4 regions of the Streptomyces sp. NPDC044719 genome follow, and region 4 is predicted to be linked to each of the others. Evidence: riboswitches for the same ligand, from Rfam matches in the RefSeq annotation. Region 4 holds a riboswitch; each other region holds the start of a gene.
What was found. Region 4 has a riboswitch for cobalamin ahead of AC07DF_RS23345 (prenyltransferase/squalene oxidase repeat-containing protein). Riboswitches for the same ligand answer to the same signal wherever they lie in the genome.

Region 1 (3,550 bases), 640 kb from region 4:
TCGCGATTGTGGTGGTAACCGCACTTGCGTTCGATTTCACGAACGGTTTCCACGACACCGCGAACGCGATGGCCACGACCATTTCCACGGGCGCCATGAGACCGAAGATCGCGGTGGCCATGTCCGCGGTGCTCAACCTGGTCGGCGCCTTCCTGTCCGTCGAAGTCGCGAACACGATCTCCAAAGGCCTGGTCGACGAGGCCGGCATCCGTCCCGAGGTCATCTTCGCCGCTCTGGTCGGCGCGATCCTCTGGAACCTGCTGACCTGGCTCGTCGGTCTGCCGTCCAGTTCGTCGCACGCCCTGATGGGCGGCCTGATCGGTGCCACGATCGCCTCGGCGGGCGTCGGCGCGGTGCACGGTGACGTGCTGGTCACCAAGGTGCTGATCCCGGCGATCGCCGCCCCGCTGGTCGCGGGCATCGCGGCGATGCTCGGCACCCGGTTGACCTACTCCCTCGGCAAGAAGGCCGACGGCGAGGCCTCCAAGAAGGGCTACCGGGCCGGCCAGATCGCCTCCGCGGGCCTGGTCTCGCTGGCCCACGGCACCAACGACGCCCAGAAGACGATGGGTGTCATCACCCTCGCCCTGGTCGCCGGCGGCGCCGTCGCCCCCGACTCCGACCCGCCCATGTGGGTCATCCTCTCCGCGGGTATCGCCATCGCGCTCGGCACCTACCTCGGCGGCTGGCGCATCATCCGCACCATGGGCAAGGGCCTGACCGACCTCCAGCCGCAGCAGGGCTTCGCCGCCCAGACCAGCGCGGCGACGGTCATCCTGGCCTCCTCGCACCTCGGCTTCTCCCTCTCCACCACCCACTCCGTGTCCGGCGCGGTGATGGGCGCGGGGCTCGGCCGCAAGGGCGGCGTGGTCCGCTGGTCGACGGCGACGCGGATGTTCGTCGCCTGGGGTCTGACGCTGCCGGCGGCGGCCCTGGTGGGTGCGCTCGCCGAGTACGTGACCGGCTTCGGGAACTGGGGCACGGCGGTCGTGGCGATCTTCCTGGTCGCCTCCAGCGCGGTGATCTGGAAGCTGTCGCGCCGCGAGGTCGTCGACCACACGAACGTCAACGAGGTCGACGAGGAGCCGGCCGGCGTCGTGACCACCGCCATCGCCGCGGTGACGCCGCCTCCGGCGGGCCCGTCCGAGGAGCTGGCCGCCACGATCCCGGCCCAGGCCGATCGCAAGCCCTCCACCACGACCACCTCGGTCTGATCCCGCCCACCCGGTGACAAGGAAGAATCTCTGAGATGAAGATCGACTGGGCGACCCTCGGCTCCGTCTTCGGCGTCAGCCTCGTGGCCACCGTTCTCCTCGTCGGCCTGTTCACCCTCGGCATCACCGGCCTGTCGCGCCGCGAGCGTGCGGTGGCGGCGGGCGGGTCCGCGGGGCTCGCGGTGACGGGCGCGTATGCGTGCTTCGCGGCGTGTGCGGCGGCTGTGGGGTACGGGATCTATCTGATCGTGGCCTGACCACGATCGTCTGTCGCCGGGCGGCACGGGGCTTTGGTCCTGGGCCGCCCGGTTGTCGTGGGCGGGGGTTCAGGGGCAGGGGGAGCCGGTGTCCGCGCCGGCCGTCGCCGGCGTCTCGAGGGGCCGCCGTCGCTCAGCAGGGTTCCGTCGTCGGCCAGGACTCACGGAGATGTCGGCGTCGCTCTCGATGGCCGGCCCCACCGGCTCACCATCGGCGCGCCGTGTCGGCATTCCACAGAAAGCGAACTCGCGGGCGCCCTGGCCTTCGCACGGTCGCGGCAACGGTGACCGGCCGTCCCGTATCGCCGCGTCGGGCCGCAGGAATCCGGAGCCGGCGGGAGTGCCGTCGGCGGAGCGGACCCGGGCCGCCGCGGAGCCGAGCCGGTCCCCGGGAGCGGAGCGGCGTGTTAGCGCGGTGTGGGCTTGTCCACACTCTCCTCTCGCAGGTCAACGGCAAGTTGACGGCTGTTCGCGGCCGTGGTGGACTGCCGGGGCCAATACGGCGGCAGGAGAGGAAGCCGGTGGAAGTCCGGCGCGGTCCCGCCACTGTCACCGGGGTAACAACCCCCGGGAGCCAGGAACTCTCACCGCCGGTCTCGTCGAACCAGGGCGTGGACACCCTGAGTGAGGACATATCGCCATGTTCGGCTGCCGATCGAGGGTCAGTACCCCACCATTGTCCGCCCCCGTGGCCGGCTGAGCCCATGGGTGCCGGTCGCGTTCACGCGTACGGTGCCGCCGTCGGTCTGATCGGTGATCTGCTGCTCGGCGATCCTCGCCGGGGGCATCCGGTCGCCGGGTTCGGGCGGGCCGCGCGTGCCGTGGAGCGGGTGCTGTGGCGGGACCACCGGGGGTGGGGCGCGCTGCACACCGTGGTGTGCGCGGGCGGGGCCGCCGCGCTGGGGGCCGTCGCCGCGCGTGCGGTGCGTACGTCCGCCCCCGCGTCGGTCGGACTGACCGCTGTCGCCACCTGGGCCGTCGTCGGGGGGACTTCACTCGCGCGGGAGGCGCAGGCCATCGGGCGCGCCCTGGAGGCCGGGGACGTCGACGCGGCCCGTGCGCGGCTGCCGCATCTGTGCGGACGGGATCCGCAGGCCCTGGACGCCGACGGGATCGCCCGGGCCGTCGTCGAGTCCGTCGCGGAGAACACCTCCGACGCCGTCGTGGGGGCGCTCGTGTGGGGCGCCATGGGTGGCGTGCCGGGGCTTCTCGGGTTCCGGGCCGTCAACACCCTCGACGCCATGGTCGGGCACAAGTCGGCGCGGTACCGGCGCTACGGGTGGGCCTCCGCGCGGCTGGACGATGTCGTGGGGTGGCCAGGGGCCCGGCTGACCGCCGTGCTCGCGGCCGTGGCCGGGGGCGATCCACGCGGAGCCGTGACGGCCTGGCGTGCCGATGCCGCCAAGCATCCGAGCCCCAACGCAGGGCCCGTGGAGGCCTCGTTCGCGGGGGCGCTCGGGGTGCGGCTCGGCGGAACCCTGTCCTACGGCGGGCGGGTCGAGCACCGGCCCGTCCTCAACGGCGCGGGGCACGGTGTCAAAACCCGGGACATCGAACGGGCCGTACGGCTGTCCAGGCGTGTCGGCTGGCTCGCGCTCGGCGTCTGTGTCGCCGCGCGCCACATCGTGAAGGGGCGTACGTCATGACGGGCGGTGGGCTTCTCGTCGCCGGTACCACCTCCGACGCCGGCAAGAGCGTCGTGACCGCCGGGATCTGCCGGTGGCTGGTGCGGCAGGGCGTCAAGGTCGCGCCCTTCAAGGCGCAGAACATGTCCCTGAATTCGTTCGTGACGCGGGAAGGCGCCGAGATCGGGCGGGCGCAGGCCATGCAGGCGCAGGCGTGCCGCGTGGAGCCGACCGCGTTGATGAATCCCGTGCTGCTCAAGCCCGGCGGCGAGCAGAGCAGTCAGGTCGTGCTGCTGGGCAAGCCGGTCGGGGAGCTCAGTGCCCGCGGGTACCACGGGGGGCGGCAGCAGCGGCTGCTCGGGACGGTGCTGGACTGCCTGGAGCGGTTGCGGGGCACGTATGACGCGGTGATCTGTGAGGGGGCCGGTTCGCCGGCGGAGATCAATCTGCGGCG
Region 2 (3,550 bases), on a different contig from region 4:
TTCTCGCCGAAGCCGCGCGGGGGCTGGATGAGGATCAGCAGGTTGCCGAAGCGGAGGGCCGCGAGGACGATGTCGCCCTCCGGGTTGCGGCTGCGGTCGACGAACATCTCGCCGGGCGCGGGACCCCAGTGCTCCTCCACCGCCGTGCGCAGTTCCTCGGGGAGCGTGGCGTACCAGCGGCGGTAGTCGGCGGCCGGGATGCGCACCGGGTTGCGGGCGAGCTGCTCCTCGGTGAGCCAGTCCTGGTCGTGGCCGCCCGCCTCGATCAGCGCGCGGATCAGCTCGTCGCCGTCGCCGGAGGCCAGGCCCGGCACCTCGGCGTCCGTGCCGAAGTCGTAGCCCTCCTCGCGCAGGCGCCGCAGCAGGGCCACCGCGCTGGCGGGGGTGTCGAGGCCGACCGCGTTGCCGATGCGGGAGTGCTTGGTCGGGTAGGCGGAGAGGACCAGCGCGAGGCGCTTGTCGGCGGGGCGGATGTGTCGGAGCCGGGCGTGGCGTACGGCGATTCCGGCGACGCGGGCCGCGCGCTCGGGGTCGGCGACGTAGGCCGGGAGGCCGTCCTCGTCGATCTCCTTGAAGGAGAACGGGACGGTGATGAGGCGGCCGTCGAACTCGGGGACGGCGATCTGGCTGGCCGCGTCGAGCGGGGAGACGCCCTCGTCGTTCGCCTCCCAGGCGGCACGCGAACCCGTGAGGCACAGGGCCTGGAGGATCGGGACGTCCAGCTCGGTGAGCGCACCGGCGTCCCAGGACTCGTCGTCACCGCCGGCCGATGCCTGGGCGGGCTTGGTGCCGCCCGCGGCGAGGACCGTGGTGATGATCACGTCGGCGGCGCGGAGTTCCTCGATCAGCTCGGGCTCGGGGGCGCGCAGCGAGGCGACGTACAGGGGCAGGGCCCGGCCGCCCCCGTCCTCGATCGCGTCGCACAGGGCGGCCACGAAGGCGGTGTTGCCGCTCATGTGGTGGGCCCGGTAGTAGAGCACAGCGACGGTCGGACCGTCGGCGCCGTCGCGGGGCGTGCGCTCCAGCGGTCCCCAGGTGGGTGCCGCCGCCGGTGCCTCGAAGCCGTGGCCGGTGAGCAGGACCGTGTCGGAGAGGAAGCGGGCGAGTTGCTCCAGGTTGGCCGGGCCGCCGTGGGCGAGGTAGGCGTGCGCCTCGGCGGCGATGCCGACGGGGACGGTGGAGGTTTCCATCAGCTGGGCGTCCGGAGCCTGTTCGCCGGTGAGGACGACCACCGGGCGGCCGTCGGCCAGGAGCAGGTCGAGGCCGTCCTGCCAGGCCCGGATACCGCCGAGGAGGCGTACGACGACCAGGTCGACCCCGTCGAGGAGGCCGGGGAGGTCGTCGAGGGCGAGCCGGGAGGGGTTCGCGAAACGGTAGGACACCGGGCCGGCGGCCGCGCGGGCGCTCAGCAGGTCAGTGTCGGACGTCGACAGGAGCAAGATTCGGGGGTGCGGGGGTCGTCCCCCGGATGAATGCAGCATGCGGCGTCGGGCCTTCCTCGGGGTGTCCGCGCCCCGGGTGGTGTCGAAATGGGGTCTCCCCTGCTCGGACGAGGCCGAGCCTGGGGAAGGGAGTTCCTGACTCGCCCGGCCGCATGGGCCGGACTCACAGTGGCGGGACCGCGCCGGACTCGCACCGGGCTTCCTCCCCTGTCGCCGTCGTGGCGATGGCGGACCGGATGATCCGCCGCGATCATAGTAAGTGCCAGGGGAAGAGGGCACGGCATACACCAGGTGTGATGGTAGGTATGCTCGCCGCCATGTCCACGGCTGCCCAGCGCTCATCGACCCAGGCCACAGCGGTCCCACGCGACCGCGGTGATGCCTGTCCGGGGACGCTGCGGCTGCACGCGGCGGACGACGGAGCACTCGCTCGCGTCCGGATTCCCGGTGGTGTGCTGACCGTTGCGCAGGCGCAGACGCTCGGGGACGTGGCCGAACGGCTGGGCGACGGAGACCTGCATCTGACCTCGCGCGGCAACGCGCAACTGCGGGGTCTGCCCGAGGGCTGCGCCGGGGAGCTGGCCGAGTCGCTGGACGCGGCCGGTCTGCTGCCCTCGCGCGGGCACGAGCGGGTGCGCAACATCGTGGCCTCGCCGCTGTCCGGTCTCGACGGGCGGGGCGTGCTGGACGTACGCCCCTGGCTGACGGCCCTGGACGCGGCGTTGTGCGCGAGCGAGGCGGCGCGGGACCTGTCGGGGCGTTTTCTGTTCGCGCTGGACGACGGACGCGGGGACGTGGCCGGACTCGATGCCGATGTGACGGTACGGGCGACGGCGGACGGTGGCGCGGAACTCGCGCTCGGAAAAGCCGGAGAGGCGCTGCACGTCGGTGCCGAGGAAGCGGCCCGGGCCGCGTTGATGGCCGCGGAGGCCTTCCTGGAGGCGGCGCGGACGAGCGGGGGCCGCGTCTGGCGCGTGGAGGAACTGTCCCTCTCCGGCGAGGAGTTGCTCGACGCGGTCGGTGAACGACTGCGGGCCGAGGGGGTCCGGCACGAGCGGCGGAACCGGGAGACCGGCCGCACATCCGGTCCGCCCCCGGGACCCCTCGGTGCCGGCCTCTCCGTGCACGTTCCCCTGGGACGGCTCTCGGCGCGTCAGTGGCGGGAATTGACGTACGTCGCCGCCGGTGAGCTGCGTCTCACCCCGTGGCGCGGTGTGGTTCTTCCCACACACGGAACGGACCCGGACGAATCCCTCGCCAGACTCGCCGCCACCGGCCTCGTCACCGACCCCGGGTCCCCCTGGCTGCGCGTCGGCGCCTGTATCGGCAGGCCCGGATGTGCCAAGTCACGGGCGGACGTACGGACCGACGCGGCCGAGGCTCTCGACGCGATCGAGCCGGGTGGCCTCCCCTTGTACTGGTCCGGCTGTGAACGCCGCTGCGGACACCCACCGGGCGACCGCGTCGACGTGGTCGCCGCTCCGGAAGGCGGCTACCTGCTCTCCACCGCCGTGAGCAGCCGGAAAACCCGGACCACCTCCCTGGACGACCCTGCCCGGCTCGCCGCCGCCCTGGCGGCGATCGCCTCATGACCCCTGCGACGACATGACCGCCACGACGACCGAAGGCAGCGAGAAGGACACTGTGACCACGTACGACTACGAGAAGGACGGCCCGGCCATCTACCGCCAGTCCTTCGCCACCATCCGCGCGGAGGCGGACCTCGCGTCCCTGCCCGCCGACGTCAGCCAGGTCACGGTCCGGATGATCCACGCCTGCGGGATGGTCGACCTCGTACGGGACCTGGCCTACAGCCCGGCCGTCGTGGCCCGCGCCCGTGAGGCTCTGCGCGCCGGCGCGCCCATCTTCACCGATGTGCAGATGGTGGCCAGCGGCGTGACGCGCAAGCGGCTGCCCGCCGACAACGACGTGCTGTGCACCCTCTCCGACCCGTCCGTGCCGGAGCTCGCGGCGAAGCTGGGCACCACGCGCAGCGCCGCCGCGATGGAGCTGTGGCGGGACCGGCTGGAGGGCTCGGTGGTGGCCGTGGGCAACGCGCCCACCGCCCTGTTCCGGCTGCTGGAGATGATCGACGAGGGGGCACCTCG
Region 3 (3,550 bases), on a different contig from region 4:
GGGCCGTACGGGTCTTCTCCCAGGCGGGAAGCGGTCCGTTGCGCTCGGCGAGGTCGGCGGAGGCCTCGTACGCGGCGAGCATGATGCGCTCGGCGATACGGGTGGAGAGCGCCTTGGCCTCGGGCGAGTCGAAGGGCAGGCGCAGCTTGAAGAAGACGTCCTGAAGGCCCATCGCGCCGAGGCCGACCGGACGCCAGCGGGCATTGGAGCGGCCCGCCTGCTCGGTCGGGTAGAAGTTGATGTCCACGACCCGGTCGAGGAACGTGACGGCCGTACGGACGGTCTCGTCCAGACGCTCCCAGTCGAGGTCGCCGGTCGATGTGTCGGCAAAGGAACCCAGGTTGACCGAGCCCAGGTTGCAGACCGCCGTCTCCCCGTCGCTGGTGACCTCGAGGATCTCCGTGCAGAGGTTGGAGGAGTGGACGACGTGGCCCGGCTCGGCCGTCTGGTTGGCGGTGCGGTTGGCGGCGTCCTTGAAGGTCATCCAGCCGTTGCCGGTCTGCGCGAGGGCGCGCATCATGCGGCCGTACAGCTCACGGGCGGGCAGGTTCTTCTTCGCCAGGCCCTTCGCCTCGGCCACCCGGTACGCGGCGTCGAACTCCTCGCCGTACAGGTCGACCAGCTCGGGCACGTCCGAGGGGGAGAACAGCGACCACTGCCCGTCGGCGTTCACCCGCCGCATGAACTCGTCGGGCACCCAGTGCGCCAGGTTCAGGTTGTGCGTACGGCGGGCGTCCTCGCCGGTGTTGTCGCGCAGCTCCAGGAACTCCTCGATGTCGGAGTGCCAGGTCTCCAGATAGACCGCGGCCGCGCCCTTGCGGCGACCGCCCTGGTTCACGGCGGCGACCGAGGCGTCGAGGGTCTTCAGGAACGGGACGATGCCGTTGGAGTGGCCGTTGGTGCCGCGGATCAGCGAACCGCGCGCACGGATACGGGAGTACGAAAGACCGATGCCGCCCGCGTGCTTCGACAGCCGCGCCACCTGGTGGTACCGGTCGTAGATCGAGTCCAGCTCGTCCTTGGGGGAGTCGAGGAGGTAGCAGGACGACATCTGGGGGTGCCGGGTGCCGGAGTTGAAGAGGGTGGGGGAGGAGGGGAGGTAGTCGAGGCGGCTCATGAGGCCGTAGAGCGCGGCGACCTCGTCGACGGAATGTGCCGTGTCGTCCTCGGCGAGGCCGGCGGCGACGCGCAGCATGAAGTGCTGGGGCGTCTCGACGACCTTGCGGGTGATCGGGTGGCGGAGCAGGTAGCGGCTGTGCAGCGTCCGCAGGCCGAAGTAGCCGAAGCGGTCGTCGGCGGCCCGGTCGATCAGCGCGTCGAGCCGGGCGGCGTGGACGCGCACGAACTCGGCGGTCCGGTCGGAGATCAGGCCCTCCCGGTGGCCGGCCGCGACGGACTCGGTGAAGGACGTGACGCCCTGGGAGGCGGCCTCCTCGCGGATGCCGATCGTCAGCAGGCGCGCGGCCAGCCGGGAGTAGGCGGGGTCCTCGGAGATGAGGCCGGCGGCCGACTCCGTCGCGAGCTCGCGCAGCTCCGTCTCGTCCGCCCGCGCGGACCGGCCGCGCAGGGCGGCGGCGGCGACCCGGCCGGGGTCGGCGTCGGGGAGATCGGCGGTCAGCTCGGTCAGGGTCCGCAGCAGCGCGGCACCGGGACCGTCGTGCTCGTCTTCGGAAGCTGAGACCGGTTCGGCTGGCGCGATGGTCACGTGGGGCTCTCCCTCGCTCGGCAAGGGGCCTCGCGCAGGGCAGGGGCAGCACACGAGCGCACACGGCGTCGCGTCCACCGGCCCATTCCACGAGGCCCGGACGTCAGGGCACCCCGGCCGGACGGCCGGGTGCGCTGTCGGCAGGTCCTCGGACTGACGCTCGTGCACGAAACATGCACAAGTACACCGTTGCGGGACAGTTCCGGATTCGCACCGGATTCCCCTGCGGCGACAGCGAGCACGAGCATACATCTTGTGCTGGGTTCGGGTGGCACCCCCAGATGTTGTGTCGCGCTGGTGTCGGAGCGTCAGCTGACAGGCGAGAAGAGTGATGCCCTGTCGGCGTTTCTCCATCGGGTTGCGCGGCGTGCGGGGAGTGCTTCCATGGAAGTAGGTGCCGACGTCCGCGGGTCCTCCGTACTGGGAAGAAGATCGCCCTCGGAGGGAGTACTCACCATGACGAGGGTCGTCCGTCGCACACCGGGCAAGGAGCGGCCCCACAACGCGCCGATGGCCACGCTGGATCTGCGACGGGCGGCGAGATGGACCAGCCGCGTCGTCGTCGGCTACTGGCACAGCGTGACCATCCGCCTCGAGGCACGCCGCGGCACCACCCGGCCCAGGAAGTGGCGCAGGTGGTTCTCCTACACCAACGTGCTCCGGATGGTGTGGGCGGTCGGCGCCCTCGTTGTCTTCGGCTGGATCGGGGCCGGCGTGCACATGCTGGTCACCGACGGGGAGACGTCGGTCGAGAGATGGCAGAAGGAGCCGGGGCTCGACGCCTTGGTGCGTTTCATCGGCCCGGCCCTCACCGCTTCGGTCGCCGCCGCGCTCTTCCTGTTCTGGTGGTACAGCTGGAACAAACGGCGATACCTCGTGAAGGCCCGCAAGGACCCGCACAAGCTCGTGCTCACGGCGGGGCAGGACTCCACCGAGATCGTGGGTCGCGAGGAGCTCGCGCAGGTCATCGCCCAACGGCTGAGGGAGCGCGGCACCCGTCGGCCCTATCTGCTCGTGGGCGGTGTCGGCACGGGGAAGACCGCCGTCCTTGTGCGGCTCACCGAACTACTGGCCCGGCAGCGTGCCGTGCCCGTGCCGATCCGGCTCCGGGACGCCGACGGCGGGACCGATCTGAACTTCGAGCGCATGGCCAAGCAGCGTTTCGCCGAGGTGGCGCCGCAGGGCATTCTGGCCCGTACCAAGATCGAGCGGGTCTGGCAGCAACTGCTCGCCGACGACAAGCTGGTCGTCATCGCCGACGGACTCGAAGAGGCTCTTCTCGACGGCGGTCTTCAGCAGAACCGTGACAACATCATCCGGTGTGCCATCGAACGCGCCTATGAGGAGCGGCTGCCGGTGGTCATCGCCTCCCGGCCGCACAGTCCTCTGGACACCACGCCCGCCGCGATCGTGGAGCTGGAACCGCTGAGCGAGGAGGAGGCGCTGCAATTCGTCAAAGCCTCCGTACCGGAGACGGACGAGCGCCGCGTGGACTGGATCGTGGAGACGGCGGAGGTGACCGAATCACCCGTCTACCTGCAGATCGCCCGTGAACTGCACCGGCACGGCGCCCTCGAACGTGACCGCCCGACCGACGACCCGAAGCGTCTGAACACCCGCAGCCGGGACCGGAGCACGCTTCGGTTGTGGCTGTTGGACACCTGGGGCCGTGCCCTGCTCGAAGGCAGGCTGCGCGAGGACGTCGCGCTCGCCCCGCAAGAGCGCCGCGACACCCTCGAGGTGGTGTCCGCACTGGCCTGTGTGGGACTGCTCCAGGACAAGCTGGAGGTGGACTGCGCCGAGTTGCTCGGCCCGGACAGTCACCCCGGTGGGCCTCTGTGGGTC
Region 4 (3,550 bases):
GGGACCAGAGCCACCAGGCCCCGGGGTGCAGAGGGGCTCGGGGCCGGCGCGGGGGGTGGGAGGGCGCGTCGCTGAGCCGGTCCGCGCTGCTAAGCCTGGTCACGCCGCCGTACCTGCCAGACCGCCGCCGCCCCCAGTGCCGTCACCACGGCGATGCCCGCCAGCAGGCCCAGGGACGGGCCCTTGTCGTCGGACGTGTCCTTCTTCGCCGCCGGTGACGACTTCTTGGAGCCGGACACCTGCTCACCGCAGCCCTTCTCCGGGTAGCCCGCGATCGCGCACAGCAGGGCGTTCGTGTCGTAGCGCAGCGGCTTGGCGACCGTCGCGAGGGCATCTGCCGTGGTCGCGTCGGGGGAGACCCGGGCACAGGCCGTCCGGGCGGGGGGCGGGGTCTCGCCCTGCGGGGCGTCCGTCTTCGTGCCGGGGTCGATGACGAGCGCCACCCGCTTCTTGCCGTCCTGCGCGGGGGTCTTCGCGCAGATGGTCTCGAAGTCGGCCGTGCCGCGCGGCCGGGCCGCCTCGGCGGAGTCCTCGCTCACCGCGAAGCGGAAGCCCTGGACGTCGCCGTCCGAGGGGCGGGCCATGGACGGGCCCTGGGTGGCGTAGACCCAGCGGTCGCCGTCGCGGTCCCAGAACGACCAGTACCGGTATCCGGCGGCCTGGGCCTGGCCCGCGCCCGCGATGAGCAGGAGCGAGGCCAGCAGGAGGAGAACGGCCCGGCGGATCATGACTGCTGCCTCTTCTTGCGGCCGGTGAAGAGGAAGCCGATGCCGATACCGGCGACGAGGCAGACCCCGACGTACCACCAGACGCCGAAGAAGTCCGACTTCGCGTCGTCCTTCGTGTCGGCAGCCGAAGGCTGTTCGGGGGCCTGCGGGGCCGGGCCCGTCGCGTTGAGCTGCTTCACCAGGTCCGTGCCGCCGAAGTCGCGCGGGTTCGCGCCGGTCGCGTGCGCGGCGAGGATCAGCTGGGCGTAGGCGGCGGGGCCGTTCTGGGCGGCCCAGGTCGCGGAGTTCTTCTCCAGCCAGGCCAGGGACTTCTCGGCCTGTGCGGTGTCGCCCCGTGCGGCGAGCGCGACGACCGCGTCGGCGGTGTTGCCGTGGTCGGGCTGGGGGTCCGCACCGGCGAGGGCCGAGGTGAGGTGGCCGTCGTCCTTGGTGAGGGCCTTCGTGAGGTAGGCGGCACCGTTGGCCGCCGCCTGCTCCGGTGTCCCTGGCTTGGCGCAGGTGGCGTCGGACTTGGTACTGCCGGGCTTCACCACCATGCCCGTGCCCAGCGTGCCCAGCACACCCGCCGCCGTGGCGTCCGCGTTGGCCGCCAGCTTGCCCTTCTTGTCCGGCTGGAACGCGAAGGCGCCGTCACCGTCCCCGCCGCAGGGCAGGGCGAGCTTCAGCAGGGCGTCGAGGGGCGACTTCCCGCCCTTCTCGACCTGGTCCGGCTTCTCGCCGACGGCGGTCAGCGCGCCTATGACGACGGACGTGGAGTTGGTGTCGCTGGCGCCGCCGGGCGAGTAGCCCCAGCCGCCGTCCTTGTTCTGGACGGACTTCAGCCAGCCGACGGCCTTGCCGGTGACGGCGTCCTGACCGCCGAGCGTGGCCAGGGCCTGGACGGCGGCGGCCGTGGCGTTGGTGTCCAGCATGGTCTTGGCGTCGCACGCGGCGGTGGGGTCGGGGCGGTAAGAGGCGAACCCGCCGTCCTCGCACTGCTGCCGGACCAGCCACTGGACGGACTTTCCGGCGGGCTTCACACCCACCGTGTCCTGCGCGAGGAAGGCGAGCGACTGGCGCCAGACGCCGTCGAACTTCGGGTCCTTGCCCCCGTACAGGGCGGAGGGGAACGCCTGGGACGGTGACGGGGACGGGTCGGCGGCGGCCGGGGTGGCGGCGCCGATCACGGCGACTGCGGCCAGGACCGCGGCGCTGCGGCGGACGTTCATGATCGGCGGGTGCCTCTCCCTGTGGGGGAGTCGGGCAGCACGGGGCACCCCCGGGCGGCTCGGCTCCGTATACCTCGACGGTGCCGTGCACCGGCGGGCTGCCGGGCACGTGAGCCGGTCACGATCCGTACGGGGCGATCCGGCTCACCGCCTGCCTCGGCGGGCGGTTCACGGTTGCGGGTCAGCGCCGGAATTGCACCGGCTTCCCCCTGTACGGGTGTGATGACGACCCGCTTACTGTACCCGCACGTCAAAAACGGGCCGAGGGCGCCGTACGGCCGGGTAACTTCGGCCCATGGCGACGACACCACCGGGAAGGCTCCTCGGCTCGGGCCGCCGCGCCGACGTGTACGAGATCGACGAGATCTGGGTGCTGCGCCGGGAACGGGAGGGCGGGGGCGACGCGGCGGCCGAGGGTGCGGTGATGGAGCACGTGCGTTCCCACGGCTATCCGGTGCCCCGGGTGCGCCCGACCGGCTCGCGCTCCGACCTGGTGATGGAGCGGCTCTCCGGCCCGACCATGCTCCAGGCCTGTCTGGCGGGCACGCTGGAGGTGGCGGAGGCCGGTTCGATCCTGGCCGGGCTCCTGCGCGACCTGCACACCGTCCCCGCCCTGCACTCCACCGACCCGGCGGCCCGCGTCCTCCACCTGGACCTCCACCCGGAGAACGTGATGCTCACGCCCGAGGGGCCGCGCGTCATCGACTGGTCCAACACGGAGGAGGGCGACCCGGGGCTGGACTGGGCGGCGTCGGCGGTGATCCTCGCCCAGGCCGCCGTCTCCGGCGACCCCCTGGCCACGGCCGCCCGCACCATGCTGGCCGCCCTCCTCGCGGGCCCGACCCCGCTCACGCGGCCGAACCTGACGGAGGCGCTGCGCCGGCGGGCCGGCAATCCGACCATGAGCGGCAGGGAGGTCGAACTGCTGCACCACGCCGAGGAGTTGATCCTGTCCGTGAGGCAAACCGGTTAACGTGAAGCTCCACGACCACACGCAGGAGCGTCCATGACTGATCAGGCGGGGAACTCCGAGCAGGAGCCGCTCTCCAAGATCGATACCTCGGTTCCGCACTCGGCGCGGATCTGGAACTACTGGCTGGGCGGGAAGGACAACTACGAAGTCGACCGTGTGGCCGGTGACGCGTTCCGCGAGATCTTCCCCGGGATCGAGACCGGGGCGCGCGCCGCTCGCTACTTCCTCGCCCGCGCCGTTCGCCATCTCGCCGCCGAAGAGGGCATCCGCCAGTTCCTGGACATCGGCACCGGGCTGCCCAACGTGGACAACACCCACCAGATCGCCCAGCGGGTGGCCCCGGAGAGCCGGATCGTCTACGTCGACAACGACCCGCTGGTGCTGGCCCACGCCCGCGCGCTGCTCACCAGCACACCGGAAGGCGTCACCAACTACGTCGACGCCGACCTGCGCAAGCCCAGCACGATCGTCCGGGAAGCCGGTAAGACGCTGGACTTCGACCAGCCCGTCGCGCTCATGCTGATGGGCATCCTCGGCCACATCGAGGACCACGACGAGGCGCGCTCGATCGTGGCGGAGCTGGTGGACGCCCTGCCGTCCGGCAGCTACCTCGTCCAGTACGACAGCACCGACACCAGCGA

Region 1: it holds a riboswitch for cobalamin, as region 4 does, so the genes downstream of both, AC07DF_RS20465 (cobalamin biosynthesis protein) here and AC07DF_RS23345 (prenyltransferase/squalene oxidase repeat-containing protein) in region 4, are expected to answer to the same signal.
Region 2: it holds a riboswitch for cobalamin, as region 4 does, so the genes downstream of both, cobN (cobaltochelatase subunit CobN) here and AC07DF_RS23345 (prenyltransferase/squalene oxidase repeat-containing protein) in region 4, are expected to answer to the same signal.
Region 3: it holds a riboswitch for cobalamin, as region 4 does, so the genes downstream of both, AC07DF_RS04215 (ribonucleoside-diphosphate reductase subunit alpha) here and AC07DF_RS23345 (prenyltransferase/squalene oxidase repeat-containing protein) in region 4, are expected to answer to the same signal.

Annotation. Positions count from the first base shown of each region.
Region 1 is NZ_JBWKHE010000005.1:61,848-65,397, forward strand. Features, by position in the region: gene AC07DF_RS20455 (inorganic phosphate transporter) at 1-1,214, shown strand, start outside; gene AC07DF_RS20460 (hypothetical protein) at 1,250-1,471, shown strand; cobalamin riboswitch at 1,936-2,074, shown strand; gene AC07DF_RS20465 (cobalamin biosynthesis protein) at 2,176-3,117, shown strand; gene AC07DF_RS20470 (cobyric acid synthase) at 3,114-3,550, shown strand, end outside.
Region 2 is NZ_JBWKHE010000002.1:722,759-726,308, reverse strand. Features, by position in the region: gene cobN (cobaltochelatase subunit CobN) at 1-1,481, opposite strand, end outside; cobalamin riboswitch at 1,552-1,703, opposite strand; gene cobG (precorrin-3B synthase) at 1,748-3,034, shown strand; gene AC07DF_RS10045 (precorrin-8X methylmutase) at 3,048-3,550, shown strand, end outside.
Region 3 is NZ_JBWKHE010000001.1:890,035-893,584, forward strand. Features, by position in the region: gene AC07DF_RS04215 (ribonucleoside-diphosphate reductase subunit alpha) at 1-1,705, opposite strand, end outside; cobalamin riboswitch at 1,828-1,953, opposite strand; gene AC07DF_RS04220 (NACHT domain-containing protein) at 2,162-3,550, shown strand, end outside.
Region 4 is NZ_JBWKHE010000005.1:703,143-706,692, reverse strand. Features, by position in the region: gene AC07DF_RS23355 (CbiQ family ECF transporter T component) at 1-103, opposite strand, end outside; gene AC07DF_RS23350 (SCO2322 family protein) at 90-728, opposite strand; gene AC07DF_RS23345 (prenyltransferase/squalene oxidase repeat-containing protein) at 725-1,936, opposite strand; cobalamin riboswitch at 2,061-2,193, opposite strand; gene AC07DF_RS23340 (phosphotransferase) at 2,232-2,909, shown strand; gene AC07DF_RS23335 (SAM-dependent methyltransferase) at 2,943-3,550, shown strand, end outside.